Regions from separate parts of the Leptospira licerasiae serovar Varillal str. VAR 010 genome, predicted to be linked through region 2. Evidence: riboswitches for the same ligand, from Rfam matches in the RefSeq annotation. Region 2 holds a riboswitch; each other region holds the start of a gene.
The links. A riboswitch is a leader RNA that binds a small molecule or an ion and turns the genes downstream of it on or off. The one in region 2 is predicted to bind cobalamin.

Region 1: it holds a riboswitch for cobalamin, as region 2 does, so the genes downstream of both, LEP1GSC185_RS03755 (LIC13354 family exoprotein) here and LEP1GSC185_RS13880 (TonB-dependent receptor) in region 2, are expected to answer to the same signal.
Region 3: it holds a riboswitch for cobalamin, as region 2 does, so the genes downstream of both, LEP1GSC185_RS15540 (CbtB domain-containing protein) here and LEP1GSC185_RS13880 (TonB-dependent receptor) in region 2, are expected to answer to the same signal.

What each region holds. Positions count from the first base shown of each region.
Region 1 is NZ_AHOO02000005.1:712,110-722,446, forward strand. Features, by position in the region: gene cobT (nicotinate-nucleotide--dimethylbenzimidazole phosphoribosyltransferase) at 1-291, opposite strand, end outside; gene LEP1GSC185_RS03750 (LIC_13355 family lipoprotein) at 368-1,225, opposite strand; gene LEP1GSC185_RS03755 (LIC13354 family exoprotein) at 1,263-1,844, opposite strand; adenosylcobalamin (AdoCbl) riboswitch at 2,037-2,163, opposite strand; gene LEP1GSC185_RS03760 (flavin monoamine oxidase family protein) at 2,402-3,742, shown strand; gene LEP1GSC185_RS03765 (toprim domain-containing protein) at 3,739-5,883, opposite strand; gene LEP1GSC185_RS03770 (DNA gyrase subunit A) at 5,880-7,265, opposite strand; gene LEP1GSC185_RS03775 (LIC_13346 family putative lipoprotein) at 7,493-8,443, shown strand; gene gltX (glutamate--tRNA ligase) at 8,430-9,992, shown strand; gene LEP1GSC185_RS03785 (ATP-binding protein) at 10,071-10,337, shown strand, end outside.
Region 2 is NZ_AHOO02000011.1:299,795-310,131, reverse strand. Features, by position in the region: gene LEP1GSC185_RS13915 (hypothetical protein) at 1-49, shown strand, start outside; gene LEP1GSC185_RS13910 (class I SAM-dependent methyltransferase) at 67-936, opposite strand; gene LEP1GSC185_RS13905 (hypothetical protein) at 1,045-1,620, shown strand; gene LEP1GSC185_RS13900 (hypothetical protein) at 1,713-2,234, shown strand; gene LEP1GSC185_RS13895 (CapA family protein) at 2,287-3,333, shown strand; gene lsa26 (surface adhesion protein Lsa26) at 3,581-4,321, opposite strand; cobalamin riboswitch at 4,656-4,843, shown strand; gene LEP1GSC185_RS13880 (TonB-dependent receptor) at 4,870-6,972, shown strand; gene LEP1GSC185_RS13875 (YncE family protein) at 6,974-8,134, shown strand; gene LEP1GSC185_RS13870 (ankyrin repeat domain-containing protein) at 8,191-8,868, shown strand; gene LEP1GSC185_RS13865 (tetratricopeptide repeat protein) at 8,937-9,557, opposite strand; gene LEP1GSC185_RS13860 (Kelch repeat-containing protein) at 9,554-10,337, opposite strand, start outside.
Region 3 is NZ_AHOO02000012.1:143,973-154,309, reverse strand. Features, by position in the region: gene LEP1GSC185_RS15585 (cobalt-precorrin 5A hydrolase) at 1-634, opposite strand, end outside; gene cobI (precorrin-2 C(20)-methyltransferase) at 621-1,388, opposite strand; gene LEP1GSC185_RS15575 (bifunctional cobalt-precorrin-7 (C(5))-methyltransferase/cobalt-precorrin-6B (C(15))-methyltransferase) at 1,397-2,623, opposite strand; gene LEP1GSC185_RS15570 (precorrin-8X methylmutase) at 2,620-3,288, opposite strand; gene LEP1GSC185_RS15565 (cobalt-precorrin-5B (C(1))-methyltransferase) at 3,289-4,395, opposite strand; gene LEP1GSC185_RS15560 (FAD-dependent oxidoreductase) at 4,402-5,154, opposite strand; gene LEP1GSC185_RS15555 (DUF3209 family protein) at 5,163-5,537, opposite strand; gene LEP1GSC185_RS15550 (CbiX/SirB N-terminal domain-containing protein) at 5,547-6,737, opposite strand; gene LEP1GSC185_RS15545 (CbtA family protein) at 6,734-7,549, opposite strand; gene LEP1GSC185_RS15540 (CbtB domain-containing protein) at 7,540-7,722, opposite strand; cobalamin riboswitch at 7,861-8,044, opposite strand; gene LEP1GSC185_RS15535 (SDR family NAD(P)-dependent oxidoreductase) at 8,164-9,024, opposite strand; gene LEP1GSC185_RS15530 (alginate export family protein) at 9,490-10,337, opposite strand, start outside.

The sequences.
Region 1 (10,337 bases), on a different contig from region 2:
TTTGCAGAATACATTGATCGCCGCTCCTCCATTCAAAAAGTTTAATACCATTTGGTAAGTCACTTCTTTCGGAAACGCTGAAACTCCGGAGTCTGCCAGTCCATGGTCTCCGGCAAATACAAGCAAATGAGGATTGGATAATATTGGATCTACTGTGTTCTGGATCGTGCCGATCCGGTAGGCAAGATCCTCTAATTTTCCCAAGGCACCTAATGGTTTCGTCTTGGTATCTATTTTATTGCGTAAACATTTATCTAAGTTCAATTGGTGTACATCTTTTGGGCGGATCATATTGTTTTCACTTGTAAAAATTTTAAATTATTAAACCGAAAAAAGATCGGAAGATCCTTATTCGGCTGGCTTTAGGTTAAGGAGTAACAGATTTTGCGATAACTCCGTCAATATCGGGATTTGCATGAGCTGAATCGATAGGCAGAGAGGTTAAAATCGTTTTAGCAGCCGATATTTTGATATAAGTGAATCCATTCGTTTGGATTTCGCTTTTTAAAGTTCCATCGCAACCGGAACCTGAATTTCCAAAATTAGAATCGGCTAAATCGAAACCGTCTCCTCCCCCTCTACCGTTAACGATATCCGTATCAAATACTTCCGAAACGGTCATAGGATTTGTATCCTGATTATAAGCGAAAGGGGTGATGCCTGCGAATCTAGCCCAGTAAATCGGATTTCCTACGAATGTGTTCGGATCGGAATTTGTATATTCAGGGTCCCAACCGCACCAATTGGTCAGATCGTTACCTACTTCTACTATTAGAGGTTCCATAAAAACGTTGTCGAAGGAATTAGTACCGTTTTGAACTCCCACAAAGAAAGGGTTTTCATAAACTATAAAGTCAATACCGCTTGTAGGAAGTACCTTTACACCAGCCCATCGAAGTATGATCGCTGATCCACTTCCGGAATCTTCCAAACTATAAACGTCTAAAGAACCGTTAAATTTACCCTGACCTCGAATTCCATCTACCAGACAATTCGAATCTTTGAATCCGATCCCGTTGCTAGTTGGTGCCGAAACGATTTCATCCGCTACAAAAATTCCTCTGCCTGTTTCAGGATTTCTCAAATCGCAGGAGCTTAAGAGAGCAGATCCTCCTAATCCTAAGGCGAGGAGAGACTCTGCGGAGGATGAACTCTTGGAATCCTCACAATTGACGAGTCCAAAAAAGAAACAGGTCAATATTACGGAAATTTGAAATATTTTCATATGAATATCTTGTTCTACCTGTTTCTCTCGTTCGATTTTAGTTCAGTTCAAGCCTGCTCCAAGGAGCCGGATCGAAACCGCTATTTAAACCGCAACCTGCATTAATATTGCTTGGGTCGGAATAATAATCCAAATCATCGTCCTTCGCAGACGCTAAAGTTGTTTGAGTGGATACGTCGGAAAGGTCCGGACAAACATAAGTTTTACCGTCTTTAACAGTCCATCTGTACCAACCGTAATTTCCTTGAGAAAAAGAAGAATCGGATCGGAAGCGAACATAAATGACTTTTTTAGTCGTATCGATTTCTTGGATCTCTCCATATAGGTAACTGTTTCCATATGTTTCGTCGAACATGGTTTGTGCGACTAAAGAAAGAGAAATATTGTATGTCCCTACAATTTCATTTCCTGGAGCGGTATAGGTCCCTCCAGCATAATCAGAAGTTCCATTGTAGTAATTATAATTACCCGCAATCGGATTTAATCCAGCTAATGCCACCAACGCAAGTGTGCTCGGATCGTCTGATTTTTTTGACTCTCCTAATTCGAAACAGTTAGCGAATACGAATAGTGAAGTGAGGGTTAACAGCGAAGCTGCTTGTTTTCTGAATTTTCTCATTTTTCTCTCCTGGTTCTGCCGGATATCGCGGAAAAAGAAAATATAAGCAAAATAACGTTAGTCGACCATTGATCTTATAAAGATCTGAACGATTTTGTATTTGCGGTGGTTTCTTTTTTCCGTTCGAGAGCCCCGACATTTTAACTTTCGGGGCCCCATCGCAGAAAGCGCTGATGCGCTAAAGAGCGAGATTTACGATACCCCCCAACCTCGAGGTCTAAGTATCGCGGGGAAGATCTGGCTTATTCCGTATAGACGGACATCACAGTTGCGGGTCAGCGCGGGATTTTCACCCGACTTCCTCCCTGAAAGCGTAATTCCAGGTTTTGGTTTAGCACTTCCTCTGGCAAGGGAAAAAGTATGAAAGTAAGAAAGCTATCTATTCCTTGCAATATACGAATAAATCGGCGATATTTTAGACATACGAACGATTAGGAAGGATTCGGTACATAATTTCAGCTCGATGAGACATTCTATTCCGCAAAAAAATCGGGAAAGATCTTTCATAGACCGAAAATAAAAGAGAGAGTTCTAATAAAACTTCCAAGAGGAATCCGATGAAAATTACCCGATCTACTTTTCTGAAAGCCGGAATTTTAAGTGCCGCAGCTTTATTAGGAAGTCGTAAGGGAAATTTATCCGCTCAGAATACGAACACCGGAAAAAAAGTGATCGTACTCGGCGGAGGACTTTCAGGACTTTATTCAGCATACATATTAGGAAAAACCGGAAGTAAGGTTACTCTGATTGAAGCCACAGACAGAGTGGGTGGAAGAGTAAGATCTATACAAGATCCTTCCGGTCACATTGTCGATATAGGAGCAGAATGGGTATCTTCGGAAGATAAAACAGTTCGCAGCTTAGTTAGGGAACTCGGTTTAAAATTGCAATCTTCTCCTTTGGTCCCGGATCTGTTCTTAGGGACTTATAAAAAAGCGGGTACTTGGGAACTTTCCCCAAAGTCCCAAGAGATCCTTAATAAGCTTGTATCACAAAATTCTAAATTAGATACCTCTCAGCAGCAGGCGTTAGATCGTATTAGCTTTTATAATTATTTAATATATCAAGGAGTCAGTCCAGAAGATCTGACCTTGCTCGGTCATAAACTTTCACTTCACTATGGAGATAGTATCCGAGTTTTATCCGCCGAAAAAGTTTTGGGCGATCTTGCACAATTTCCTCAAAGGAATAGCAGGGTAGAAGGTGGAATGGAAAGTATAGCGAAAACTTTGGTGATGAATATCGAAAATACTGAGTTTGTTTTTTCTGATCCTGTTCTTTCCGTAGATCAGGATTCGACAGGGGTTACGGTTACTACAGCTTCCGGAAGAAAGTTTACCGGTTCTACTTGTATCTGCACTTTACCTGCGAACCAGATCTCGAACGTAAAATGGAATCCTGGATTGGATAAGGAAAAACTTCTCGCTGCATTAAGAGTTCGTTATTCTCAAATTTATAAACTGTTTTTGGTTTTAAAGGAATCTCCCTGGGAATCATCCCCATTTGCAGTTCATTCCGATGCGGCAGCTCAATTCTTGTATGATGCGGGAACCAAATCCGATGTTTCGGATAAAGTTTTAGGAGTGATCGCAAACGGAGATAGATTTTCCGTATTTGATTCTGCCAGCCAAGACCAAAAGGTGGAATATATTCGTCTTACTTTGGATCGCCTAGGTTTGAAAAAGGATCTACAGATCCAAAGATTCTATTTTACGGAAGCTAAAAAGGATTACGTACCGAACGGGATCGCTGAATTCCCGCCGGGAAGTTTCGGATCGGAGATCATTCTACGAAAACCGTTCGATCGTATCTTCTTTGCGGGAGAACATACAGGAGAAATTACAGGAACAGTAGAGGCCGCCCTGAGCTCTGCGATCAAGGCGGTAAATCTCGTTTAGTCTTCGATTACGCTCATAGCGTATTCGGAGATTGCGTCCCTTCTTTGTTCTGCAAAGTCTTTGTGGAACCAAAGGTTCTGGATCTTAGAAGCCTCTTTTTTGTTCCCGATGGTGATCCTAGTCATACACTCATCTACTGCAAACTTCATTGCTTCTTTTCCGGTCTCTCCGAGTCCCTTGTTCCGTTTTTTACGGACGATTTGGCCCCCGGACTTTTCCACTCGTTTGACTAGAGCGTCATAATCCTTATCGTCGATACAGAATATCGTCTCTGTTTTTTTAGAATCTCCACCTTTAATATCCACCTCGTATAAAGGAGCGCTGGAAATATGGATGAGCCCTAAATCGAAAAGTTCAGGCCAATATTCGTAAAAGAATGAAAGCATCAAAGAACGTATTGCGTATCCGTCAAAGTCCGCATCCGTGATGATACTTACTTTTTCGTAATTCAGTTCATCTAAAGATTTTACTTTTTGATCCAGAGGAAGTCCCAAGATCGCTACTATATTCTTTAACTCTTCGTTTGCGATCGCTTTTGCAAGAGAAACACCCTTACAGTTCATCGGCTTTCCTCTGAGGGGGAATAGACCATGAAGCTTCGGATTTCTTGCAGGACGAAGACCTGCGATTGCGGAATCCCCTTCTGCCACGAATAAAACTCGACCAGGATCATTTGGTTTTCCAGTAGGAGGCATGAGTTTAGGTATATTCATCTTACTTGCTTTTTTGAGTCCGCGTTGTGCGTCTTCGAAAGCTTTTAGCTGAGTTCTTTTCTCCATTTGGAGCTTAACTTCTTCCAATAATCCGGTTTTTTTAATGAACTTATCTAAGTGTTTGTCCACCGCATTACGGATGTCCTCGTTCAAGTCGTTGATCAGATAGGATTTGTCCTGGGATTTAAAACGAGGGTTCAAAAGCCTCATGTTTACGTACATGTGAAAGCAGTTTCTGACGTCGTTACGAGTACAGCTTGTTTTGAGCTTTTTCTCTAAAGAAACGATCTGACTTTTTTTACGGACTTCGTCGCATAGTCTGTTCTCTAGGTACTCGATCGCAGAACCGCCTTGAGGAGCGAAGATCGAGTTTACCCAAGTCAGGTTCTTATTCTGACCGATCACCAAATAAGCTTCCAGATGTAATTGGGATCCGGTAGCAGGTGCATTGTAATCCATTTTGTAATAAGTCAGGTCGGAATGAGAGAATATCTCATCCAAACCTTTTTTGAACTTATACTTTTCCTTCTTACCTTTGTGAACGAACTGCACTTCCAATCCCGGATTGGTCATTGCGATGTCTTGTAGATACTGTTTCATCAGATCTACGTTAAAGGAAGTATCTATATTATTAAAATATTTTGGATTCAGTTCGAACTCGACGGAAGTTCCGTGATCTTCTTTAGAAGCTTTCTCTATCGCTTCGATCATATTCGTTTTTTTGGCGATCGGAACTAACTTTTCGATCTGATCTTTTGTAAGAAGAGGACAATCGTCGAATTTTCCGTGCTCGTCAAAGTATAAGAAAACTCTTTCAGTATCTTCTTTAGAAAGTTTATAAGAACGGATCTGTTTTTTTGCGTCTTCGTGAAGAGTGAATAGTTTTTTAAAAGTGCTTCCGTCGTTTGTAGTTTTTACTTTAAAGTAAGAAGAAACCATTCTTACCAAAGAAATACCAACACCGTTTTGACCTGCCACATGGTCTTGTTTTACATGGTCGTCAAAGTTCTCTCCATACATCAAATGCAGATACACGCCTTCCGCATTCTTTGCCGGGATACCTCTTCCGTTGTCTGTAACAGTTACAGTCTTTTTGTCGGAAGAAAGTTGGATGATCAGTTTGGACATCTTATCCTTTTCAGGAATTGTTTTGTCCTTTTGGTTCTTGCGGTACTCGTCTACCGCATTCATACAGGCTTCGTCCAAACATTTTAGTTTGGCTGGAACATCTTCAAGTTCCTCATGTACGATCTCGTACAAATTGCCGCTATTCTTACGGAAAAAATGCTGCTCGAATGTGGAAGCGGAGTTTTGCCCCAACCACATTCCGGTTCTCATCCTTACGTGTTCAACGTTGGAGAGTTTTTTGAAGTTCCGTTCCCCTCCGGTCGCGGGCTTCTTTTCGGTTTTGGTTTTAGCAGTGCTCATTCCTTGTCCCATTTATCCTTCAGCTCGGCTAATTCCCCGACCATGAATTCCGTTAATTTTTTATCTTCTTTCACAAGTCCTTGGTACCTGGAAAGGGCGGTTTTTGCCTCTACGATAGCTTCTTCACATTTGCGAACTTCTTCTAAAGTCATTCTGTAAATCGGGATAGAAGCCAACCATTCGTAGTACTTAAATTTTGCCTTTTGAAGTTTGTCTTCGAAATCCTTCTTAGATTTGATCCCGATCACTTTTTCGTTCCATTTTTCTTTGATGAAACGGATCAACTCGGAGTTTCTTTCGATCTTCTCTTCTTCCAAACCCGCCAAACGTTTGAATCTGCGGATCAAGTGAGTCTTTCTGAAATCGCAGAAACGTTTGATGATCTCTTCCGGTCCGAAGTTTTTCAGACGACCATCGTAAGTGATCACGTTATTCGCTAGAGTTTGTGTATCTTCTTTGGAGATTACCGCTGCGATCTCTTTCGCGCTAGGTTTTTCTCCTTTCTTATAATTCAGTTCTATACGGAAGGTTTGGCTGGAATGATCCACATAGTCTTTCAGCCAAGAATCCTTTCTTTCCAGAATATCATCTAAAAGATTGATTACCTTCTCCCTGTTCCAGTTCATAGGAGCGTCCGTAAGATACAGAGTGTCTCCCTCCCAAGTAAAACCGAAAGTAGTGGTCATTGTGATATTGCCCGCTTCGGTTTTTGCCATTTTCACTTCGCCTTTATAATCCTTGTACCAAGGTTTTAAAGGCAGAGGCTTTTTGGTTTTGAGATAATTGATCTGAGAATTTATAATATCTGAAAGTTTGTGGCCCGGGATGAAACAACGGAAACCGGTTGCGATTCCCATAATATTGTTCAGAAGAACGATCGGAACTTTTCCTACGAAGTGGATCGGCTCGTCCTCAGTCTCGTCGTAATTTTTAACGTAATCTATATCAGGCAAACTTTCGAAAAAACCTAGATCTTTTACGAAGTCTGAAAGTTTTACCTCGGTATATCGAGGAGAAGCGATCGCACTGGGATCCAAAACATCTCCGAAAGTTCCTTCACCTGCAACTAAAGGTCGATTGTTTGCGAATGTAAAATCCTGAGCCATCTGAGAAAGAGCGTCTTGGATGGATCTATCTCCGTGAGGGTGATATCCCATTGCGAGTCCCGCAACTTTAACAGTCTTAGTGAAACGGTTACGTGCGTCCGAATTCCACATAGCCCAAAGAATTCTTCTCTGTACGGGCTTTAAACCATCGATTTCGTGAGGAATTGCCCTGGAATCGCAGACGTATCGAGAATATTTTCTCTGATCGTCGTTGACTTGGTCCTCAAATGGTATTTTAGGGAAGTTTTCTTTGCCTGATTTATTGGAATCTTTCATGGGACTTTTATTGCCAAAGGATTTTAGGACGGTTTTACTGTCAACCTTTTAACGTACTACCCGAATTCGTACATACTTTTTAGGAAGAAATCGACTCAAGTTGCAGTAATTCTTACTTTCTCGTTGGGAAACACCGATAAGGAAAGAAGATTTCCCGGTTTTTCCTTGAAGATTCGGACAAAACCGGGAAGTTTTTCAAGAAATCCTCTTTTTCCGGCTGTATTTTTTTGGAACCGAAGTCTCGATCTTATTTAACAGCAACATTCTTATCGCTAGGTCTGACCTATTTCTTTTTTCTAATGTCCTGTTCTCTTCTGACGGAATGGACGGAAGAAAAACCTTTGGTCTCCGATCTTCCTAGCATTCGGATCTATTCTAATATTAGTTCGATCCCGGCTAGTTCTGAATCTTTCCGGAACCAACCTGGTCATTTAAGATATTTAGTATTACAGACTCTCCCTTCTAAAGAAAAAATTTGGACTGGAGAAGTGGATCTTTGGGAAACAAAAGAAGATTTTCATACTTCTCTTCCTAAAGGGATTGTTTTTCCGAAATTAAGTTTTAAGGCCTCCTTATTCTCCGGTTCCGCCAGATTGGAAGATGGAGAATATTCTTTTCCTAAACAAGTTTCCTTTCATCCACAAGGTGTTCTTTCTTGGAGTTGGGAAGGAGAAAGTCTCAAACCCGGGACACAAATTTCCTCTCCTAAACAACTCAATGTTTCCGATTGGGGGATCCTCTATAATTTTTCCCAATCAGGGATTGTATGGGTTGCTAAAGAATACAGAAACTTAGGTAAGAACGTAGAACTGAATTGGGAAAATGTGCGCAATAGCCGGACCAGTTTGAGTACTGATTATACTAGCCCGGGTGGTAGAAGTTTTCCTTACGCGGACTACGATTATAAGAACCAAATATTCCAGTACGTAAATTTGATAGAAGGTAGACTGCCGGTTTGGACCTTCAGAGGGGAAGGTGAATACCATTGGGCTTGGGGAATTCTTCCGGAGGATCTATTGTCCTCAAAGAACGTATCCCAATGGAAACAAAAGAGAAGGGAAGAATTCGTATCCATGCATTTTTATGATGCTGCGAATAATATTCCGTTTACTGCCTTGGCCGATTTGAAGAACTATCCAATCATCCTCTTAAAAGATTACGACAATGCCAGAAAATAAGGAAGTTAGGACCAGGTTTGCACCGTCACCAACCGGTTTCCTTCATGTAGGCGGAGCTAGAACCGCTTTATTCAATTACTTATACGCCAAAGCCCAAGGCGGAAAATTTTTATTAAGGGTAGAAGATACGGATCAAGCCAGATCCACCGAAGAATCTTTTAAAACCATCCTGGAATCCTTAAAATGGTTAGGGATAGAATGGGACGAAGGTCCTCATGTAGGAGGTCCTTACGGTCCTTATGTTCAATCCGAAAGGATCTCCATATATAAAGAATATACTGAAAAGTTGATCTCCGAAGGAAAAGCCTACCGCTGCTTTTGTACCCAAGAAGAATTAGAAGCAAAGAAAAAACAGGCAGAGGCAATGGGAGTGCCGTATGTTTACGACGGACTTCATGCAAACATGAGCGAAGCGGAAGTTCAGGAAAAACTGAAAGCAGGAATTCCTTATTCTGTTCGTTTCAAAACTCCTTCTAAAACTTTGATCTTCGACGATATCATCCAAGGAAAAGTGAAGTTCGAAACAAAACTGATCGGTGACTTCATCATCGTAAAATCAGACGGTTTTCCTTCTTATAATTATGCTGTGGTTGTAGACGACGGGCTCATGAAAATTTCTCATGTGATCCGTGGCGTAGGGCACCTTTCTAACACACCTCGCCAGATCCTGATCTATGAGGCATTGGGATTTCCGGTACCTGAGTTTGCCCATGCTTCTGAGATTGTGGGAATGGACGGTAAAAAATTGTCCAAACGTGCAGGAGCGACTTCTATATTAGCGTTTCGTGATTTAGGTTATTTGCCTGAGACATTCTTGAACTATATGGCATTACTCGGTTGGACGTCTCCCGACGGTCAGGAATATCTGCCAGGGGATATTCTTCCTAAAACATTCGATGTACATCGTTGTTCCAAATCTCCTTCTACTTTTGACGTATTCAAAAAACCGAAAGGTGGAGACGAAGAAGTTGCGACTAACTTCTCGAGCCTGGACCAGATCGCTGAAGCGATGAATCCTAAGTCCAAATTGAATTGGCTTTCTAATAAATACATTAGGGAACTTCCGATCCAAAAGGTCGCGGAAAGTCTGGCCCCATTCTTGGAAAACAGAACGGATATTCCGGTAGAATACAGAGATCCAAAGAACCAAGAATTACATTCTTTGGTGGATAGTGTTAGAGTGTATTTGGATAATTTACGCCAGGCACCTGACTATATCGCAGAATTTTTCGTATCCGACCTAAAAGTGGAAGATGGAGAAGCGAAAGAAATTCTTTCCCAAGAATTTTCTCCGAAAGTTGTCTCTACATTTTACGAATTATTAAAAAAGTCGGATCCCAAAACCGATGAAGATTATAAGGCTTTAATGACCCAAGCGGGAGAGCTGAGCGGACAAAAGGGAAAGGCCCTGTTTATGCCGATCCGAGTTTCCGCTACGGGAAAAGCTCACGGACTTGAGTTACCTATCCTATTCCCTCTCTTAGGGAAGGAAAAGCTACTCAAACGAATAGAGAAAATCGCGGTACAAGTAGGAATTTCTTTACCTTAGGATTTTTTCAGGGGTTTTTTGTTGCAAAACCCCCCTTTCGGTCTGTATTAATATACTAGAGGACTTCTCAGATAAGAAATGAGGGATACGGCCGATTCACTTTTGGTAAGGCATCATTCGGGTTCGTACGTTATGTTCTTACCTCCCGACTTAGCTAGTATTCGGGAGTTTAGAAGAGCGCTTCGTGAGTCCCTAGAAGAGAATACATTCATCTCCAAAGATATCCAGCAAATAGAGCTAGCTGCAGACGAGGCTCTCACCAACTCCATCTCCGCAAATTATAATTCTAGTTCCGAAGAAACGATCATCTGCAGATGGATCGTGAACAATTCTAAGTTCACTTTA
Region 2 (10,337 bases):
GAGTGTAGGAACTAACCTCGGAAATTTAAGTGTAACCGTAACCCCATAATCCGGGTTCCGAGAGAATTATCTCGCCACTCCGAAACAAACTGCCATCATATCTCCTTGGTCAAATTTTTTGACCGCCCAATCCGCAAACTTTTTAGAAGTTTTATAGAAGATCCCGGATCCTTTTTTGGCAGTGAGACCGCTCCCGTAAGAAATATGGCCGAGTGGAATATAACCCAATTCGTTCCCTAAAGAAATAATGCCAGGTAAGCTATAATAATAAAGATGTTCCGGAACGTTTAAATACCTCCACTTGGGTCCTAGATATTTTGCAAGAACTCCGTATCTACATGTGGAAAGGATCATTCTTCCGCCGGGTTTTAAGTGTTTTAGGATTTTCTGAAGTGTTTCCTTTGGCTGATGAAGATGTTCTATGCTTGCCCAAAGAGTGATCAGATCGAATTTTTCTTTTCCGTCTAGGTCCCAGGTCAGGAAATCTTTTTGCTCCACATCCAAACCCAAAGTTTCTTTTGCAAAGCGGACAGGGCCGCTTGCAATATCCAAACCTTTAGTTTTCCAATTTCTGCTTTTTAAATAATCTAAAAAATAGCCTGCGGCACAACCCACATCTAATGCGGATCTTTCGGAGCCTAACATCCTTTCCCAATCAAAGAAGCCTAGGTCCTTTAGATTTAAATTGAATACTCTTGCGATCTCCTTTTTAGTCTCTTCGGAATAATAATTGTCATAACCTCTGTCTGTCCTTTGAGTGAAGTAAGAATCTTCATAATATTTGGAAACTTCTTCCAAGCTGGGTTGAGGATTGACCTGAACTAATTTACATTTTTTGCATTCTACTATTTGGAAAATTTCTCCTTTAGGACTGGCCTTAGAGAAGAGAGGAGTGAATTCAAAATTAGAGCAAGTATTACAAGGGACAGATTGCATGTTATAAGGATCGGTGGTTTTCCTGATTTAGGACATAAAATGAGGATCTTATTGTATAAAAATTTTCTTGCTTCCTATTTTAATCGAACCAATTTGTAAATCGCTCCTATGAAAACGAAATTTTGCACATTCAAAATTCGGTTTCGGTTTATTCTATTGTTCCTGCTCTTTGTCTTCTCTCTACCTTCTTGCGGGGTTTATCTTCTGTTTGATGATGAGAACGGTTATTTTGCCGAGGAAAAAAAGGACCATTTTGACAAGATGGGGATCTTAGGACTTCTTCAGGCTAATAACAATTCGGTCCCGATCGTATTTTCTTCCAATGAGTTTACCACTCCCACTTGGGGACCCGCTAGTTATTCGATTTCTATAGGTAGCGTACCTTCTTCTTGGCCGGCGCAAAACTTTCAGTTTAATGTTTTTGTCCAAGTCACTTGTAATAATGTCGTGGTAACTTCGATCAATGAGATTCAAGGGACTTCAAGTGCTGCACAAACCTTTTCTTCTCCTGACTATTCCGGTATACAAATGCAGATAAACGGTAATACTGCGGATGCGGATTGTGAGTCCTCAGGATATTGCGATATCACCCATAGTGTACATAATCCCATTCCTCAGTTATTAAGCCAGGGTCAGTATTTAGGAACCGTTAGAGCGCACTTTCCGGCTACTTGTTCTTTTTAAAGCTTGCTTTTCGATCAATTTATAATTAAACAGAGAGTATGCGAACTTCTCTTTGCCTTAGAAATAAATTTATAACGAGTTTTATATTCCTTATGCTCATCATCCATAACGTAAGTTGTGGACTTGTACTTACAGGGACCGATGTGGGTAAAGAGTTCTTAGGTCTGTCAGAAGAAGATAAAAAGGATCCTGAGAAGCAAGCCGCAGTTATATTATCAGTGCTCGGAGTAGTTTCGAGTCCTTATCTTTTACAATTTAACCCTCCTGTTTTGACCTTAGCGGAAAGTATATCCGGTTCTTATACCGTTTCTATCAAAGCTCCTATCCCTTCTGAATGGAGTGGAAACGGGGAATCAGTTCTACAAGCCGGATTGAACTATATAAATTGTCCTCCTCAGAGCGATGATAATCCTTCTTCGGTGGTATTTTCCGGTTCATCAAATTATTCTGCTCAGCAAAGTTTTGCCAGATTTTTAGAGCCGGGTAGCTGCGTGATTGAATTTTTTGCAGCAAGCTATAGTTCCGATATGGATTTTGCTGAAGGTGAGACTATAGGAATTCTTCCGGTGATCGTAAATCCTAATGCAGTGATCACAGCCTCCGTTCCGGATTAATCTAAGGTAAAAACCGCTTTGCCAGGGACAGGGTTTCTAAAATCCTTCCCCTATGTATAGAATCCTTGTATTGTCCTCTCTTTTAGGACTCTCTCTTTTATTTTCCCAATGCCAACCGATCGAATCAGTAGAACCTGAAACTTTGAAGATCAAAGCGGTGGGAGATTTGGTCATGGGAACCAATTATCCGGAGAATAAACTTCCTTCCGATCCCAGAAACACTTTGTTCTCTCAGGTGGAACCAAGTTTGAGAGGGGCAGATATACTATTTGCGAATTTTGAAAGTACTCTGACTGATTATCCTCATTGTGCTAAAAATATCAATCGCCCTCTTATATTCGCATTCAGGACTCCTCCATCATATGCAAAAATCCTAAAGGATGTAGGATTCGATATAGTTTCCATTGCGAATAACCATAGTTTGGATTTTCACCAACAAGGTTTCGAAGATACAGGTAAAAATCTTTCCGAAGCTGGAGTTAGATACACCGGAAAAAAAGGCGCGATCACTTATATGAACGTAAAAGGAATTTCTGTCGCCTGGATCGGATTCAGCCATATGGAGAGCGCTCATAACCATGTGAATCATATTGAAGAAGGTGTCGCTCTCGTAAAAGAAGCTAAGAAAAAAGCACAATTGGTATTCATTTCCGTTCATGGTGGAGCCGAAGGCGGACCCGCTTTACACGTAAAGAACGAACAAGAAAGATTTTACGGAGAATATAGAGGAAACCTAGTCGCGCTTTCTCACGCTCTGATTGACGCAGGCGCAGACTTATTCATAGGACACGGTCCTCATTTGCCTAGAGCATTTGAATTATATAAAGGAAAATTGATCGCTTATTCTTTAGGAAACTTTTTAGGATATAGAGTATTCTCCACGAAAGGATACGGCGGTTATTCTTTGGTCTTGGAAGCAGACTTAGACAAACAAGGGAATTTTATAAAGGGTAAGATCCATCCATTGCAGTTAAGTCAAAACGGTATTCCTGCTCCCGATCCGGAGGCAAAAACTACGGAACTGATCCAGTCTTTGACTAAATCCGATTTTCCAGGCAAAGGACCGAAAATCCAATTAGATGGAAGTTTTTATCCATAAAAAGATGAGGGCAGCCATGTAGGAATTCCTACAAATTTGGCCCTTATTTTTAATTGTAAATTTTACGATTTTCTGATATAGGGAAAACAGCTTCTCCCACGAACCCGCCTCCACCACCCAAAACAAGGGTGGGGCCGTTTCCCCCAACAATGTGGGAATTCCCACATAGGGGTCACATCCAAAAATAAAAAAGCCGACTCAGGAACTCCTGCATCGGCTTTTTTACTTAATAAAACCTTAATGTTGATTACTGGGTTTTGCCTGCGGGTTCCAGAGCTCCTGCTGGAGCTTTGAAGTTGATCTCATAAATATCGTAATGAGAATCTCTCCATCCTGTTACGTATGCTACGGAAACTCCTAAGAAATATCTAAGTCCGAACTTAAGGGCGTTGGTGGCAAAAGTCGCGATCTCTTCGTCGGTGATAGAGAATGGATGCACTTTATTTCTGGTCTCATCCAGGTATAAACCTTCCCAGGTTCCAATCATAGTTCCTTTATATTCTAAACTTAGAATACGACCGGTAACGGAAAAATTTCGTTTTCCTCCTGTTTTAGTTTTACTTACGATCTTATCAGGCAAACCTTTTGGAAGTGATCTTTCTTGGAGTTGAGCTCCTACTATTTCGTAATCGGAAGACAATGCAATAGGTTCGAATCTGTGGATCCTATATTGGACTAAAATTTCCTGATTTAAATTTTTGCTTAAGAAGTTAACCACGTCAGCGTTCTCGGGACGTACGCTGAATTCGATTTTTTGTTTTGCCGGAACAAAACATTCGTCCTTCATTTCGTCGCAAGCTTCTGAATCGTTTATAGTATAAACTTCTAAAAGACCTTCATAGGATTCGAAAACGATCCCTCTGCTTTCGAATTGGATCAATTTTGCAACCGTCCAGCCCTCGGAATATGTTCCGGCTGCGGACAAGGATGAGGTAGTTAAAAGAAAGATCCCTAATAAAAGAAATCTTAAGGATGGAATTCGTTTCATTCGAGTTCGGTGCTCCCTGTTATGTAAGTAGCCCCGCAAGAAAATCCTTTTGGGCTACGAATTCGTGAATCCTTTCCGGTTTTTATCTTACATCAAGAAAATATTTCTTTCTGAATTTGAAAAATCAGCCTGCTACATCGATAAATCCCTCCGTGATCTCAGCGTTCTTTGTGATACCAAAAATGCACAAACAAGTTTCGCACAGAGCTTAGGGAGCACACAGAGTTATAATTTACGAGACCCGCCAGGGATGCGTAGGGCGCGAAGCGTCCCGGAGGGACTAGCCCGGAGCAGCCCGGTCTTGCGTTAGCAAGAGGCGGCCAAACCTTTTTCAGATTGCTCCGCCTGATCGGGTTGGGAACCTGGTCTTGCAAGTAGATCCGAAAAGGGAATCCGGTGAAAATCCGGAGCTGTACCCGCAGCTGTAATCGCCTAAACGGTCGGACAAAACCACTGTCGAAAGACGGGAAGGGTCCGAACCTTCGCGTAAGTCAGAAAACCTATCGGAGCTGCTTTCAATTCTCTGGCTTTCGGGAGTTAAGGCCTCAATGTACAAAAGACCCAAACGATTCGGCAAAATTCTTCATCTAGGGCTCTTCTTATTTTCAGTCCAAATTTTTTCCCAAGAGACTCAGAAGTCGGAAAGCTCCACAGTAAAAGTGGTCGGAAAGACTAGTTCTAATTCTCAGCCGGAAAATTTCAGAAAAAATCCGACAGGTTTTCAGACTTCCATCGATTTGGATCAATACAATGCACGTTATACGAATCTTCCGGATGTTTTGGAAAGAGAAGTCGGAGTCAGGATCAGAAGATACGGAGGTCTTGGTTCTTATTCCACTCTTTCTCTTAGAGGGACAAATCCGAATCAAACTAGGATCTTTATAGACGGTGTCCCTTTTAATAATGCACAAGGGGGAGAAGTAAACCTTGCAGATCTTCCTTTCGATAATTTGCAAAGTATAGAAGTATATCGAAGTGGAGCTCCTGTCGGATTTTCCGGATCAGCGATCGGTGGAAGTGTGAATTTGGTTACAAGGACAGGATCGGGGCCTCCTAAAACTCGAGTGAATATAGGAGCGGGAAGTTTTAATACTGGAAAGGGTAGCATAACGCATACGGGGACTTACGGCGGGATTGGAGCAAGTGTATTCTTACTTGGGGAAAAATCGGACCAAAACTTTTCTTTTCTTAATAATCACGGGACTGTACTCGTAAATCCTTTTGATGATACGATAGACAGAAGAAGGAACGCGGAATACGAGAGAACTTCCGGGATGATCGGTCTAAGCGGAGATATCGGAGCGACCAAGATCAAATTTTGGAACGATTTGAATTACAGGTTTCATGGAATTCCAGGACCTGCAAGTAACCAGACCCAGCAAGTTCATCGCAGATATCTTAGAAATACTTCTTCACTCGGAACGGATACTAAAGGTTTGTTCGACGGTTTGTTGAGATTGGAAACTCGGACCTTCACTTCGTTTACGAACGACGATCTATTCGATCCTAAATCTGAATTTTCCAAAGGAACTCCTAACTCTAGTGCTTATATGGGTCAGTCGGGGTTCCAGGTTACTCCTACTCTTTATTTATTAGAATATTATCAAATTTTAAAATTTCATGCAGGGATAGAAAGGGAAACTTTCGAAAGATCCAGAAGTACTCCTCAAAATATAGATCTAAAATATGAGCCTGGAAAAACAAGGACATATACTACATTTCAAGTAGAGGACGAGTTCCGGTTTTTGGATGGAAAGTTAGTTTTGACTCCTGGGGTTTCTTGGGATTCTTATAGGGATAAATTCCAATCGGACGAACCATGGTATAGAAAACAGGATCCGTTTGCTTCCGCGGTAAAGACAACCGAGTTTTCGAATCCTAAGGCGGGGCTTCTCTGGAGGTTTTGGGAAAAGGAAAATTATTCTTTGGAATTCAAATCCAATATCGCAAGACAATATCGAATTCCGAGTTTTTTGGAACTATTCGGAGAAGTTGGTACAATCATCGCTAACGATTCTCTTAAACCGGAGAGAAGCGAGAACGGGGACGCGGGGATAACCGGAAGGTACAAAAACGGAGAACTCAAATCCAATATTACGGTTTCTTATTTTAGAAAGAGGATCAAGGACATGATCTTATTCATTCCGAATTCTCAGTTCACCTTGAGACCTGAAAATGTGGACTCCGCGCGGATCGACGGAGCCGAGGTTTCTCATAAGACCGAATATAAAGGTTGGAAGTTTCTATTGGAATATACGTACCAAGAAGCGATTAATACTTCTCCTGCACCTTATCTGAACGGTAAATATCTTCCTCTCCGACCTAAACATGAGATCTCTGGGACGATTGCGTATAGAGGAAAAACATGGGAACTTGGGTTTGAAGGTGTATATGTAGGAGCCGTTTTTAAGGATAGGACCAACGAGTATGTAAATTACCAACCGGCCCGTCAGATCTGGAACGCATACCTTACTCTAGTACTATATACTTCTCCGGAAGAAGAAGATCCTACCAAAAAAGGGGAAAAGACTCCTAAAGAACTGCTCCTAAGCATAGATCTTAGGAATATGGGAGATAAAAGAGTGGAGGATATTGTAGGATATCCTCTGCCGGGAAGAAATTGGTTTATCACATTGAGCGGTAGGTTTTAAGATGAGATCTATATCACGTATCGTTCTTCCCTGCTTAATTATCTTTTTTTCTTTCTGCGGAGATATAGAAAGGCCGCCTTTATATACTTTATTTTTAACTCCGAATCTTCCGAATAACATCGGAGTTGTTACCACCGATTTCGCGAGCGGAGGAAGGTTTAAGGTATTAAATCCGGAACTTTTACTCTCTTATCCTGGGTTGACGCCTATCCATTCGGATGCGGTTGCAAGATTCGGGAACGGTAAAGTATATATTCTAAATCGTTTAAATAGGGACAGCGTCCAAGTTTTAGATCCGGATTTCGGGTTCCAAACTATTTCGGAATGGTCGATGGGCTCCGGAACCAATCCTACGGACATTGCGATCGTAGGTCAAAATAAGGCCTATGTATCGCTTTATGGATCTAGAATATTAACGATTATTCATCCTTTAACCGGGGCTAATCTCGGACAGATCGATCTGGGAGGATACTCCGAACCGAGCGCTATCCCCGATAATCTTCCTGAAATGTCAGGAATGCAGATCGTCGGAACCAGTCTTTTTGTAGTATTACAAAGATTGGATCGAAATGATCCGAGCGGATATTTTCCTCCCGGGCCTTGGGGATCTCTTTTACTGGAAATAGATACTGTAACCGATTCTATTATTTCTACTTATACGTTTCCCGTCCCGAATCCGGTAGGCAAACCTCAGATGTTGGAACTTTTCGGAGAGACGCACTTGGTTTTCGCAGCAGCAAATAGAATGGGTTTTTTAAGCCAGATCGACGGTGGAGTAATCGCATTTAGGCTTTCTTCCCGGACTTTTCGCTCCGGCTTTTTGTTTCCGGAAACCGCCGCCGGTGGGGATATTCTTGGAGTGCAGATCAAAGACGAACAACTAGGTTACGCGAGCGTTCTCGATGCTTCCTTTAATAAAACATTACAAGTATTTAATCCAAGCACAGGTCAGAAACTGGCAAGTTTACTTTTTATCCCTTCTTCTTATGACGCGAGCCTGACAACGATCTTGCTTGCGGATGACGAAATATTGTATGTTTCCAATACGGAGTTCACTCAACCCGGAGTAAGCATGTTCGATACCAGGGACAATCGGCTCTTGACCCCCACTCCTGTTTCTGTGGATCTCCAACCTTTCGACCTGATACAGCTCAAAGAATAATTCCAATAGAATTCTTTGGCATCGAGTCGAAACCGGATTGACAAAGCCATGAAAGAATGGATGATCCTTCGTTGTTTTTCGGAGGCCTTTCCTTGAATTCCGATATGTTCCAAATGATCGCTACAGGTCATAAAGCCCAAGTTATCTATTCATTGAGGGAAAATCCGGGTCTAGCCTCCAAACAAAACCCGGAAGGGATCACTCCCGTATTATTCGCTCTCTACTATGGCAAAGAAGATATAGTAAATTCTTATATTGCCTTAGGAATTCCGCTCAATTTATTTGAAGCGGCCGCTTTGGGAGATGAGGCACGTGTCAAAGAACTCGTAGATTCTAATCCAAATATCGTTCATTCCTATAGTCCCGACGGTTGGACTCCGTTACATTTGGCCTCCCATTTCGGAAGACTTTCCATCATCCAATATTTGTTGGATAAAGGAGCGGACATACACGCTAAATCCAAAAGTAAATTATCTATCGGTAATACTGCATTACATTCCGCTGTTGCTTCTTGGAGAGCCGACGCTGTTGCCTTGCTGTTAGAGAACGGCGCAGACCCTAATTTTACGCAAGAGGGAGGATTTTCTCCGCTTCATATCGCAGCTTCGAGGCATGGAAATGAACAGATTGTTTCCTTATTAATAAAGAAGGGAGCGGATCCTGATCTAAAAACGGAAGATGGAAAAACTGCCAGAGATATTGCAGCGGAGAGAGGAGTTCCGTTTAGCGCTTAGATTTTTTCGGGGTTGAAACTATTATATTCGTTTTTGAGTTCTTAAAGATTATAGAAAAAATCTTATACTTATCTAATTTTTCTGAAGATCCGGAATAAGACAGCAATTTGTACTCCTAAAAATAAATAGACCCAGTAAAAGTTATTCTCATTTAAATTCTCTTTCGAGCGCTCTTTTCTTTCCGTTTCCAGCTCGATTTTTAGTTTTTCAATTTCTATGCGAAGAAGATTCATGCTAAGAGTTAAGTCCTCGATACCTTTGTAGGATGCGTTAGTTGTTATGGAATTGTTCCTAAATTGCGAGGATGACCTTTTGTAGGAAAGTATAGGTTTTTCTAATTCTGCAAGTTCCTTGCGGATACTTTCATTTAAAGGCCATTTCTCATAGGCTTTTTGTAAGTATTCCTTTGCTTTTGAAAAATTCCCTCTTTTCCTTTCTTCTCTGCCAAGTCCGATCCAAGATTGGGTTAACATAAATTCCGCCTTGGAGTTAGAAGGATCGGATTCTAAAATGGAATTTGCTAATAATTCCGCTTCTTCAAATTGTTCGGACCCTAATAGAATGTTTCCTTCTTGCATCCATTTATCCTCTAAACGAACTTCTTCCGAAAGTAGGAATAATGGAAAGACGATCAGAATAGAGAGAGTCGATATTCCAAAAATTGCGGATTTTCGAAAAATTGATCTCATCTGTCGATCCGAATCGCTTTATGAGAGTATCTCCTTCTTGGTATAGACAATGAATGAGTCGTCCATGCAGAACCTAGCGGACTTCCTGAATCCAATGAATACACCGTACTTTCCGGAATATTAATGGAGGAGGCTCCACCAAAAGAAAAAATCTTTCTGGTCTCGTAAGAGATTTGGACTGCAGGAAAATATAAAGAAGCCGGTAAGCTCGGACCCAAAGAAAAAGACGATGCACCCAATTGATAAAACTCGGTTCTATTCGTAGGAACAATCGAAGTAGCTGGTTGGAACACATTTCCGGAACCTGTAGAACCTCCTACCACCGCGAAGTAAACTCCGTCTGCCGGAAAAGGATCCGACGAAGAAGGTAAAATACAAACTCCTCCAGCTCCGTGTTTGGATTCTCCTAAACTAGGTTCGCTAAAAGAAGTAGTAGTATTTGCAGAAGCAGCAAATCCATCCGTGCTTGAGTTTGCACTTCCGCTATTGTATGTCCTACCTCCTGTATAAAAAATAACTCCGTTGATTGAACAGCCTGACATGTCCACTCTGCTAAAGATCGTAGAGGCGGAAGAAAAAGAGATCCATTGGCCGTTTGTTCCGAGTTCCGGATAGAACTTTAGAATTGTGTTAAATACTGGTCCGTTTGTCATATCGCTGGAGTTCGAACCGGAAAGAATATAGATCTCGTCTCCTATGGAACCTGCCACTGCTCCGATCGAGCCGGACGGCAAAGAAGTTTTGGTCTCCCATAGGTCCGCGTAAGGATCGTACACTTCT
Region 3 (10,337 bases), on a different contig from region 2:
CATAATTTTCCGGAACGACGTTCTCCAAGTTGAGAGAATATTCCACACCTTTGGGAAGATCTTTTTCCAAAGGCCAAAAGTTCGGCTCGCCAGTCTCTTGCACGAACAAAACTTTAGTCTCGTTCACTACGGCGGCGCATGCCTTAGTTACGTTTCTATCATGATCGTCCAAACTCCAGCCCAGTTCTCTTCCTAAAATATCCACAGTCAAAGTACCGGAAACATCGGATGCAGTTGTGATGACCGGAATATTTCCTAAGAGATCTGAAATTCTCTGAGTAAAAAAATTACCTCTTCCTACATGGCCGGACAGCAGGCAAACGGTGAATTTTGCTTGGTCGTCTATGCAGAGAACTGCTGGATCTGTTTTTTTGCTGACCAAAAGTGGAGAAATCATCCTAACTACCGCGCCAACGCTAATCACAAAAATATGGCAATCGTATTCCGTAAAAGTTTCTCTCAGAGTAGGTTCCATCGGAAGGTTTAATAGTTTGGATCCCTCCGGGGCTTCCGAAATGAATTTAGGAGAAACGAATAGCTCTGCTTCACCTATAGAATAAAGTAACTCTATCCCCGTTTTAAGACCGTGTTTGGTGATTACGTATATTGCGTAGGGTTTTCTACTCAGAATCATCCGAGATACCTCTTAAGACGCCTTTTCTTTTTCGGATGGAAATTACAACCATAGAAAAATAATCGCAACTTTCGTTCTTGATCGACTCAATATCTTTTACTATCCTTTGGCGGTCGGTCGTTCCATAGGAAACATAAGTTGCATTTTCTAAAATATTTTGTTTTTTTAATATATTTATTAATTCGGGAACGACTTGTCCTACTTTAGTCAGAACAATCGTATCGAAATCTTGGATGAGTTTTTCCAGATCTTCCAATCCATAGGTTGCCGGAAGAACGCAGAATCTTTCTCTCCCGTCTGCAAGAGGAGTAAGCAAACTCGCGGGAATAGCTGTAATGGAAGAGACCGCCGGAACAATTTCGATCTCTATGCCCGGCCATCTTTCCGGCGCTTCATCTAATAAATAACTCCAAGAGCTATACACAGAAGGGTCTCCTTGCGTGATGAAGGCGACATCTAAACCTTTTTCTAATCTTATTCCTATTTCTTTGAATGCTTTATCCCAAGCCGGGATTAGGACATTCGGATCTTTGGTCATCGGGAAATGTAGGAACAATTTCTCCTGAGATTCATTTTCCTGCACAATGGGGGAGCATACTCTCCAGGAAAATGAAGGAAGTGATTCGCTGCTTTTTGGAATAGCTAATACGGGAACGGTGTTCAGAACATGGACCGCTCTGAGAGTAATTAGATCCGTTGCGCCTGGACCAACTCCGACGCCGAATAATTTTCCGAATTTAGTTTTAACATTCATAAAAAGTATTACGATTTCCTTATTTTAAATATATGGATCGGATTTAACGCCTCGTATCTGAGGTAATCGGCGAGTTTTTGTCCTCTGGATATATTGATCAGACTTACTTCCGGAGTTAGACCCAATTCTCTGAATGTTTTGTAAGCCTCGGAAACATTGTCCAGGGTGATTGCATTTGCCACTAAACATCCGTCGGATCTTAATTTTTCCCAAGAAAGTTCTATGATCTCTTTCATATTCCCTTTAGAACCTCCGATAAATACACAGTTTGGTAATGGTAGATCGATTAGCGCCTGAGGAGCTTTTCCGTGTATTAAGAAAACATTATCTGTTTTATGGGAGAAGATATTTTGTCGGCAGATCTCTATTCCTTCCGGATCTACTTCTATAGCGTAAACTTTTCCCTCTTTGGCAATTCTTGCAGCTTCTATAGAAACGGCTCCGGAGCCTGCTCCGATGTCCCAGACTACCGAATTCGGTCGGATCTCCAATGAAGAGAGCGAAAGAATTCTGACTTCTTTTTTTGTAATAAGTCCTTTCTTGGGAAGACGTTTCGCATATTCGTCTTCTCCTAAAAAGGGAAGAAGCGGAGAAGGTTTCCAATTTTGATCTTTTCTAAGTAGAATAAGTACGTTTAGGTCGGAAATGTCAGGAGTATTCGCTAAAGTTTCCAGTTCGAATTCGCGGACCTTCTCGTTCTTTCCTCCCAGATTTTCACAAACGAACGCCTTCCAATCTATTTCAGAATAATCTAATAGATGCTTTGCTATCTTGGAAGGGGAGTTTACCTCGTCGGTGAGACAGGCTATCTTGGATATGCTTTGTAATTTTGTAATGAATCCTTCGATCGGTCTTCCATGCAATGAGAGAAAGGACGAGTCGTCCCATTTTACCCCTATCTTAGAAAAAGCGTTTTGAACGGAACTTGGAGCAGGTATAAATTCTACATGATCTTTTCCCACTTTTTTTAAGATCAGATTTCCGATCCCAAAAAACAAAGGATCTCCGGAAGCAAGTACACATATCGTATGCTCCGCTGAAAGTTCTGCGATTTTCTCCGCAGTACGAACAACGTCACTTTTAATGATGATCCTTTCTCCATCAAATTGAGGAAAGAAGTCCAAATGTCTTTCTCCTCCTGCAAGGATCCTTGCCCTTGCAACCGCACCCATTGCCTTGCTGGATAGTCCGACACAACCGTCGTCTCCGATCCCTATGACTGTAACAGCTTTCAATATTTTTTCTCCGTTGAAAGGAGTAGAAGAGCATGTATAATGGAAACAGCGATTGTGCTTCCGCCTTTTCTTCCTCGAGTAAGTATGTAAGGGATGGAATATTCTGATTGGAATTTGATGTCCAATAAAGCTTCTTTAGATTCTGCCGCTGAAACAAATCCAACCGGAACTCCGATCACAAGGGAAGGGCGGACTCCTTCTTCTTTTACTAGTCTTACGATCTCCAATAGAGCTGTAGGCGCATTTCCGATCGCGATTACGCTTCCATTCAAAAGTCCTAAATTAGAAGCCTTTCGCATGGACTCAATTGCTCTTGTGGAATTATTTTCCTTTGCTTTCTGGATTATTTCCCGGTCACTTATGAAGGTATAAGTTTTGCAACCATAAGTATCCAAACGATCGCTGTTTAAACCGGCGATGATCATCTGCACATCACATATAATCGCACAACCTTTCTTTAATGCTTTGATTCCGCCTTGGATCGCATTCTCATGGATCTTTGTTAGATCTCTATATTCAAAATCTGCAGTGGCATGTATGATCCTTCTGACAACTTCCCAATCGTCCGGCGGATGGAAATGGTTTCCCGCTTCTTCGTCTATGATCGCAAAAGAATTATTTTCGATTTCTCTTCCAAGGGAAGTCATCTGCCGCATGTCGTTCATTTATTCCGCTTCTCCTTTAATTCCCCAGTTTTCCGGAGCCTCGAATTTTCCTAAAAGTGCTCCGTCGAAATCGACCATGTAGGCCGAAACTCTTAGTCCTAATCCGTGCCTCGAACAATTCTCAGAAACGATCTCGCAGATCCTAGTGGTGATGTGAAAATGTCCAGATTCTTTACAGATATCTAATACATGCCTTGCCGTATTTGCTGCTTCTATGTCCGAGCAGACAGGCTCGGGGATTTCCAAAGTTCTTGCAATTTTTGCAAGCATCTTTGTATTAACGGAAGAACCTCCTCTGTGAGTCATCATGACTCCATCAGCCATTTTGGAGAGTTTTCCAATCATTCCAACAATGATCACATGACGGATATCCTCTTTGATCGCCGTCTTGATCCCGGTTCCTATAAAGTCGCCGACTTGGATAAAAGCGATCTCGTTGATGTTAGGAAGAAGGTCCATCGCAAACTTTTCGGATTTCCCTCCTGTGGTTAAGACGATACAGTGTTCTCCATATTCTCTCGCGACTTGTATCGCTTGTATTACACTTGCCTTATATGCCGCGGTGGAATACGGTTTTACGATACCAGTCGTTCCTAAGATTGAAATGCCTCCGATGAGCCCTAAACGTTCGTTCATCGTTTTTTTAGCCATTTCTTGCCCGCCCGGAACACTGATAGTGACCTCTGCTCCTGAAAATGTGGAACCGATCAGCTCTTCCAATATCATTTCCGTAATATTCTTTCTGGGGATCGGATTGATCGCAGGCTCTCCGATCTCTAAGCCTAGACCTGCTTTAGTGACTACCGCTACTCCTTCTCCACCCTTTAATACGATCTTATTTTCTTGATTAAGTTTTACTACTGCAGTCAACTCTGCACCGTGAGTGCAATCAGGGTCGTCCCCTGCATCTTTTATAATACTGCAAACCGCGCTATCGTCGGAAATCTCGCAACGTTTTAGTTCGAAGGTGACTTTTCTTTTATTCGGGAGGGTGGTTTCAATTTCTGTAATGGTCTGGCCTAAGACCAGAACGCGTGTTGCAGCTTTTGCAGCTGCAGCGGAACAGGCTCCCGTAGTAAATCCTTCTCTTAACTCCTTGGTTGCCATTTAAGATTATCCGATATTTACTACTGGCAACGGATATTTCTGAGTATTGAAGAACGCTTCCGTTCCTATCCTAGATTCTAAGGTTCCTAAACGAACTAGTTCGGATCTTACTTCTCTTAAAATATTTCCATCTCCGCTTAGGAATGCGTTCTCAGGAACGGTACAATCTCCCAAGATCGATTTCAAAATTTCTAATACTGTGGATACCCTGCTCGGATCTGAAATCGAAGGGATCCTGAATATATTCGGAAAATTGGAAATTCCCGAGAGGATCTTTCTTAATTCTCTTTCAGAAAGGAAATCTTCATCTTTTGTTTTTAGCCAGACTGCCGTCGTACTGTCTAATCTACCTGAGAATTTTTTGGAAAGGAGAAGTCCCGTAAGAGAAGTAATTCCCGTGTCTGTTGCCAGAATTAAGGAAAAACCGGAAGAAGGCCAGGTTGGATCTCCTACGAATTTACCCCAAGGACCTGAATATTCCAACTCAGATCCTAATTTTAATTCAGGAAGAATACTGGATGCTTTTCCGGTTCCTAACCGTTTTACACAGATCTGGAATGAATCCGTTTTGGAATCGGAAGATAAGATGGAATAAGCTCTTTTGATAACTTTTCCTTCTGTATCGTTTCCAACATTCAAGATAACGTATTGTCCTCCTACAAATTCTAATGGAGAGTTATCTGACCTTTTAAAATGGTATATATCGGAAGAAAGACTTACGTTTTCCTTATAAATTAGTTTTAAAAATTTTCGGTTCAACTTTCCTCCTAAGAAGGGTAGATCTCATGCACGAAATCATGCATTTCTTCTAAATCCAAATATAAGGTTTGGAATGCTTTAGCGGAATTTTTCAGATCTAACTCTACTTTTTTAGTAAGTATCAAAAGAGAAGTGTAATATCCCGATTTAGGATCTGTTGAAGATACTTCCGAGATTTTTTGCTCTAGTTCAACCAAACTCGCTTCGAAAAATCGGATCAGATCATCGAAATTACCCGCATTCGTCAAAGACCTGATCGGTCCCGGCGAAGAAAGGGCTTCCGTTCCTATTTCATTCTTTTCATGTTGGATAACGGACTCGTCCTTGATCCCAAGAATATTCATCATCCCTAATCTTAGTGCTGCAATTTCATGACATGCCATACTATATTCCTATTGCATAATATTATCAATTAAACGAGAAACGAGTTTATCCTGCAGCAGATGTTCAGAAACGAGATCCTCAGCATCTTCTACATTTACCTTTTGATACCAAACTCCGTCGGGATACACTACTACAACCGGGCCTTCTCCACATCTTCCCATACATGAAGAGCGAGAAATTTTGAAATCTAAATGTCTTCCCCTTACTTTTAGGATTGATCTCATCCGAGCGACCAACGCGGAGCTTCCCTTGTCTGCACAATCTATATTATCGCAAACGAATATATGTTTTTGTAAATTACGATGAGGGAATTGATGCGGAGCAGCTTGGTTATGGGTTTCCAAATGGCGAATGCTCCAAAGAAGCGCCTTTAATCCTCCTACTTTTTTAGAAAGACCAGGAAGTTGCGTTCTATATTCACAGTTGTCGCAAGGAAGGGAGGATTTTCCCGAAATAGAATCTTGGATCCTTTCGTCGATAACGGATAATAGTTCCGGATCAGGACCCAGATAGGGGGATAGTTCAGTTTTGATCCAAGGAAATTTTTCGGAGAAGTTTTGGACCAAGGCGGAAATTTTTTGGATCAGCTTGCCTCCGAATAAAAAATACGGGACTACTAAAAGTTTTTCCGGTCTCAACTTGGAAGCCATCTCCAAAGTATCTGATAGAAGTGGGTTAGCGATCCCTATAAAGCAAGGAAGAACAAAGGAGAAATAATTTCCTTCCTGGAATAAACGGACAGTCTTATAAAAATCTCCGTTTGCATCCGGATCGGAAGAACCTCTGTTTACAACTATCACTCCGGTTTTATGGGACTGTTCTTTATTTAGAGGTAAAAATTCTTCCGTACGTTTTCTAAGTAATGATATCATTTTAGAATGAATACCTAAACTGTTCGCAATTTTAAAGGAATGGCCTGGGAACTCCGATTTAACTCTATCTAGAACGATCGGGATATCGTTTTTGATATGGCCGGAAGAATACAAAAATAGTGGAAATATTATAATATTTAAATATTCTTTACTGAGGTCTCTAAGAGCGGTTTCCAGATCCGGTTTTGCAAGTTCCACATAAGCATATGAAATTTTCAGATCAGGGCGGGAGATAGAGTATGCTTCTACCAAGGAAACGAATTCCAAATTGGAATTTTCTTCCCTACTGCCATGGCCTAATACCAGAACCGCAATTTTCGGTTTCATTCGAATTCCAATGCCCTCTTCGGTTTCAAGAATAGAAAAAATAGAGAAGATAATAGAAACCAGAAGATCAGATTGGTGAGGAAAGTTACATATTCGAATTGCAGCCTCAATTCTTTTGGAGCGGCAAAATCCTCCGAGATCTCAGGTACACCAATATAAAAGGGAATTCCGACAAAAAATAGAACGGTCACTGCGGCCAATATCCATTTTAAAATATTATGGATATTTAAATATGTTAGAAGGAATCGAGATACCGAAAGGCCGACAATACTGGATCCAACGCAAAGATACCACCATGCCTGTCTTTCCGGATAGTCGTATACGCCCGAAGTCCTGCCCGGTAATTCTGGAGGAAGGCCCAAAAATGGAATTCCGAAGAATATTAAAAATCCTCCTATTGTAAATGAAATACTTAGTGCGATTGCTTTAGAAAGGGAAGGATTCTCAAAAAAACCATCCGGAGGAAAGATTACCATCCAGAGGGAAATTAAAATACCGAAAGAAATGCCTAATAGAACTGAACCTGCGAATGTTCCTAAATTTCTTTTTTGCCAAAAATTATCTTTCTCGACTTTTTCAAAAGAAGCGGATTTCTCTTCTGACTGAGAATTGACGTCTCCATGGCCATGAGAGTGAGAATGTCCATGGACTGTATTCAAATTATCTGATATAGATTTGGATTCAAACTTCTCAGCTTCAGAGATGAGAGGAAGATTCCAAACACAAACCAGAATTCCCAAAACAAGACCTGATGCCAGACCGGAGAATATTCCCGTTCGTAAAAGATCAGAAAATCCGGATCTTAATGGCATGGAAATCCCGTAGAATGCCTAATATCGTGAAAAGTATCATGTAAATACACCATGGGTTCCAAACCGACCACATAGATCGTAGAAAAAGCGAGAAACCCTGCCAAAACTAGAGCGAAAGCTCTAAGCCGTGATCCGGCTCCGGAAAAATCCTTCGAAACGGAAATCGAGCGCATAAAAATCCCTCCTAAGAGATCTTCACCTAACAAGATATATGCGATACTAAGGCACAAAAGATTGAGCCAAAGCATCGAATGTGTAAAAAAATTTTAATTTAGTTACGGCCGGTCTTACATCCGAGACTGGATCACGTAGCTTCAGGATTTTTGTAAGGTCGTTTTCTGACTCGAGATCGTCCTACTCAGCACGTCTTCCCAGGTTTTACACCCAGTGACATCTTGTGCCTTTTGTCCCTCTTACAGCGGCGGGTACCGTGACGGATTTGCACCGTCTTCCCATAGATGAAGACATCTATGTTCCTACAAAAATAGACTGAGATTTCAGGATCTATTTAGGTGAGTGATTTTGTATAGTATTTTATTTTCTATCGAGTAAAATTCTATACTATGCCTCTACCTTTGGAGCTTTAGATTCAGGCTAGTTCAAAGAGGTGTCTTCTATTGGAGTCGTTTTTTCTTATCCAGTCTGGATTGAGCCGCTTTTAATTCGGAATCGGTAAGTTTGATGCTAAATTCCGGAAAATGTCTAAATAGAAAATATTGGAGCCAAGAATCCCAGCCTGTGTATCCGATGAACTTTTTATTCGGTATCCATTTTAATATCGCTTTCGCTACTGAATCAATCGCATGCACTTTATTTAAAGCAGAACCCATTTCAATTTCTTTGCTCAATTCGGGTTTGTCGGTGTTTTCTTTTTCTAAACCTGGAGTGTCCGTTGTGGGAGGAAGGAATAATTTCACTTTTACTCCATGAAGCATCATCTCTTGGCGAAAACCTTGCGCAAAACCGACAATCGCAAATTTGCTGGCCGAATAAGCTCCATATCCGTAGATAGAAAAGAACGCCAAAGTAGAGGCTAAAAATACGATCTCTCCGCTTTTTTGTTTTGCAAAATGATCGTTAAAGGCGAGTGCACTGTTTACATGACCGAAATAGTTCACATCCATTAGGTTTCTGTAAATTTCCTCGTCTAGATCGGAAGCTTCACCCGCTTTTGCGAAGCCGCTGCTACAAATCAAAAGATCCAATCCCCCTAAAGTTTGGATTACCTTTTTAGCTTCTTTTTCCAAAGCTTTCTTGTCCGAAACGTCTAAAACTGCGAATCCGAAGATTGCGGTTGGAGTTCCTACAGCCCTTAGTTCTTGGACAGTTTTTTCTAAGTTTGATTTTCCTCTGGCTGAAACGATAACACTTGCTCCCGCCTTAGCCAATTCGATAGCGATCCCTTTTCCTATACCTGCTGAACCGCCCGTTATAAATACTTTTTTACCTTTGTATCTGCTGAATGACATGTTTATAAATTCTCTTCAATGCGGGCAAGATTTCCCTTTTTGGGAAACTATTCAATCTAATTAGAGACTTTTTAAATAAAGAATACGAGAACTTGTTCCAAAATCTTAAACGCTTTGGTCCAAAAACAAATCTTGCCTTTTCCCTCCTATGATACTGAATACGGGAGATCCAAGGTCCTTAATGCAGAATATACCTTTCCTGGAAAATCTAAGGAAGAAGATCCCAAGTTTGGAAAAAATTGAGACCGTTATACTTCCATGTTAAAAGAAAGGAAGGTCCCGGCGAAAACTGTGCTCAGCAAAAAGGAAGTTTTTCGTCTTAACTATTGTTAATAAATTATAGAACCATTTTGAGCTCGATTGGGTATTGAATTATTGTCTAATACATCCTAGTCATTACTAATAAGTTAAGCTCTTTAAAAAAGAAAGGAGAGGCCGTTACTATAGGCCTCCCTTCTAGAAAGGATTGCCTTATAGAGAGGCGGAGACCATGAGATAAAAGAACTTAGAAGTATCGTCAAACGTATACCTGTTCTCAGGATTAGAGGCAAACGGGTTTGTTCTTTCGTTGCCAATTGCCTCTTTAGCTTTCACCAGAGATATTCCCATCCAGATAGAAACTGATTCGGTATAATTATAGATCCAAGTAAAATCATACTGATAAAATAATCTTCTTCCTAATCTGGAATTCTCATAAGAGAACTTATCGTTGGAATAATTTTCCGTGCTTGCTCCGGTATTCGGAACCCCGGAGACCTTATACCAAGCATCTTGTAGATTTGCTTTCTGGGTATCGTAAATCGCAAATACGAACATTCCATACTCAGTTTTGAGATTTGCTCTGATGGAATAAGACTTTATATTCTCAAAACCGGCCATTAAAGATTGACCGTTCATAGTATTCCAATTCGGAAAAGAGCCTGCGATTTGTGGAAATAAACTTTGCCAGGTGCCTACTTTTGAATCGGATCTATTAGGATCTCCAGATGCATAAGTATAACCTAAACCTAAACGGATCCAATCGTTAACCTTGATCCCGGTTTCTAAAGAGAGAAGTCTTGTGTCGTACTGTACCTTCTCAGTATATATATTTTTACCGTTAGCTGCTCTTTGGTCCAGAATATCCCAATCGGCTTTAACTCTGTCCCCGGTCATTCCCGACTGCCATGCGGATTCTATGGTCCAGTCCCAGATCTTTCCGGCAGGTAAGAGGTTATTATTCGTCCTATTCGTAAATCTAAAACCTGTGGTCAATAGATCGTCTCTTTGTTTCAAACGATTTTCGAAATCGGTGGGATTAGAGTTTGGGATCCATTTTT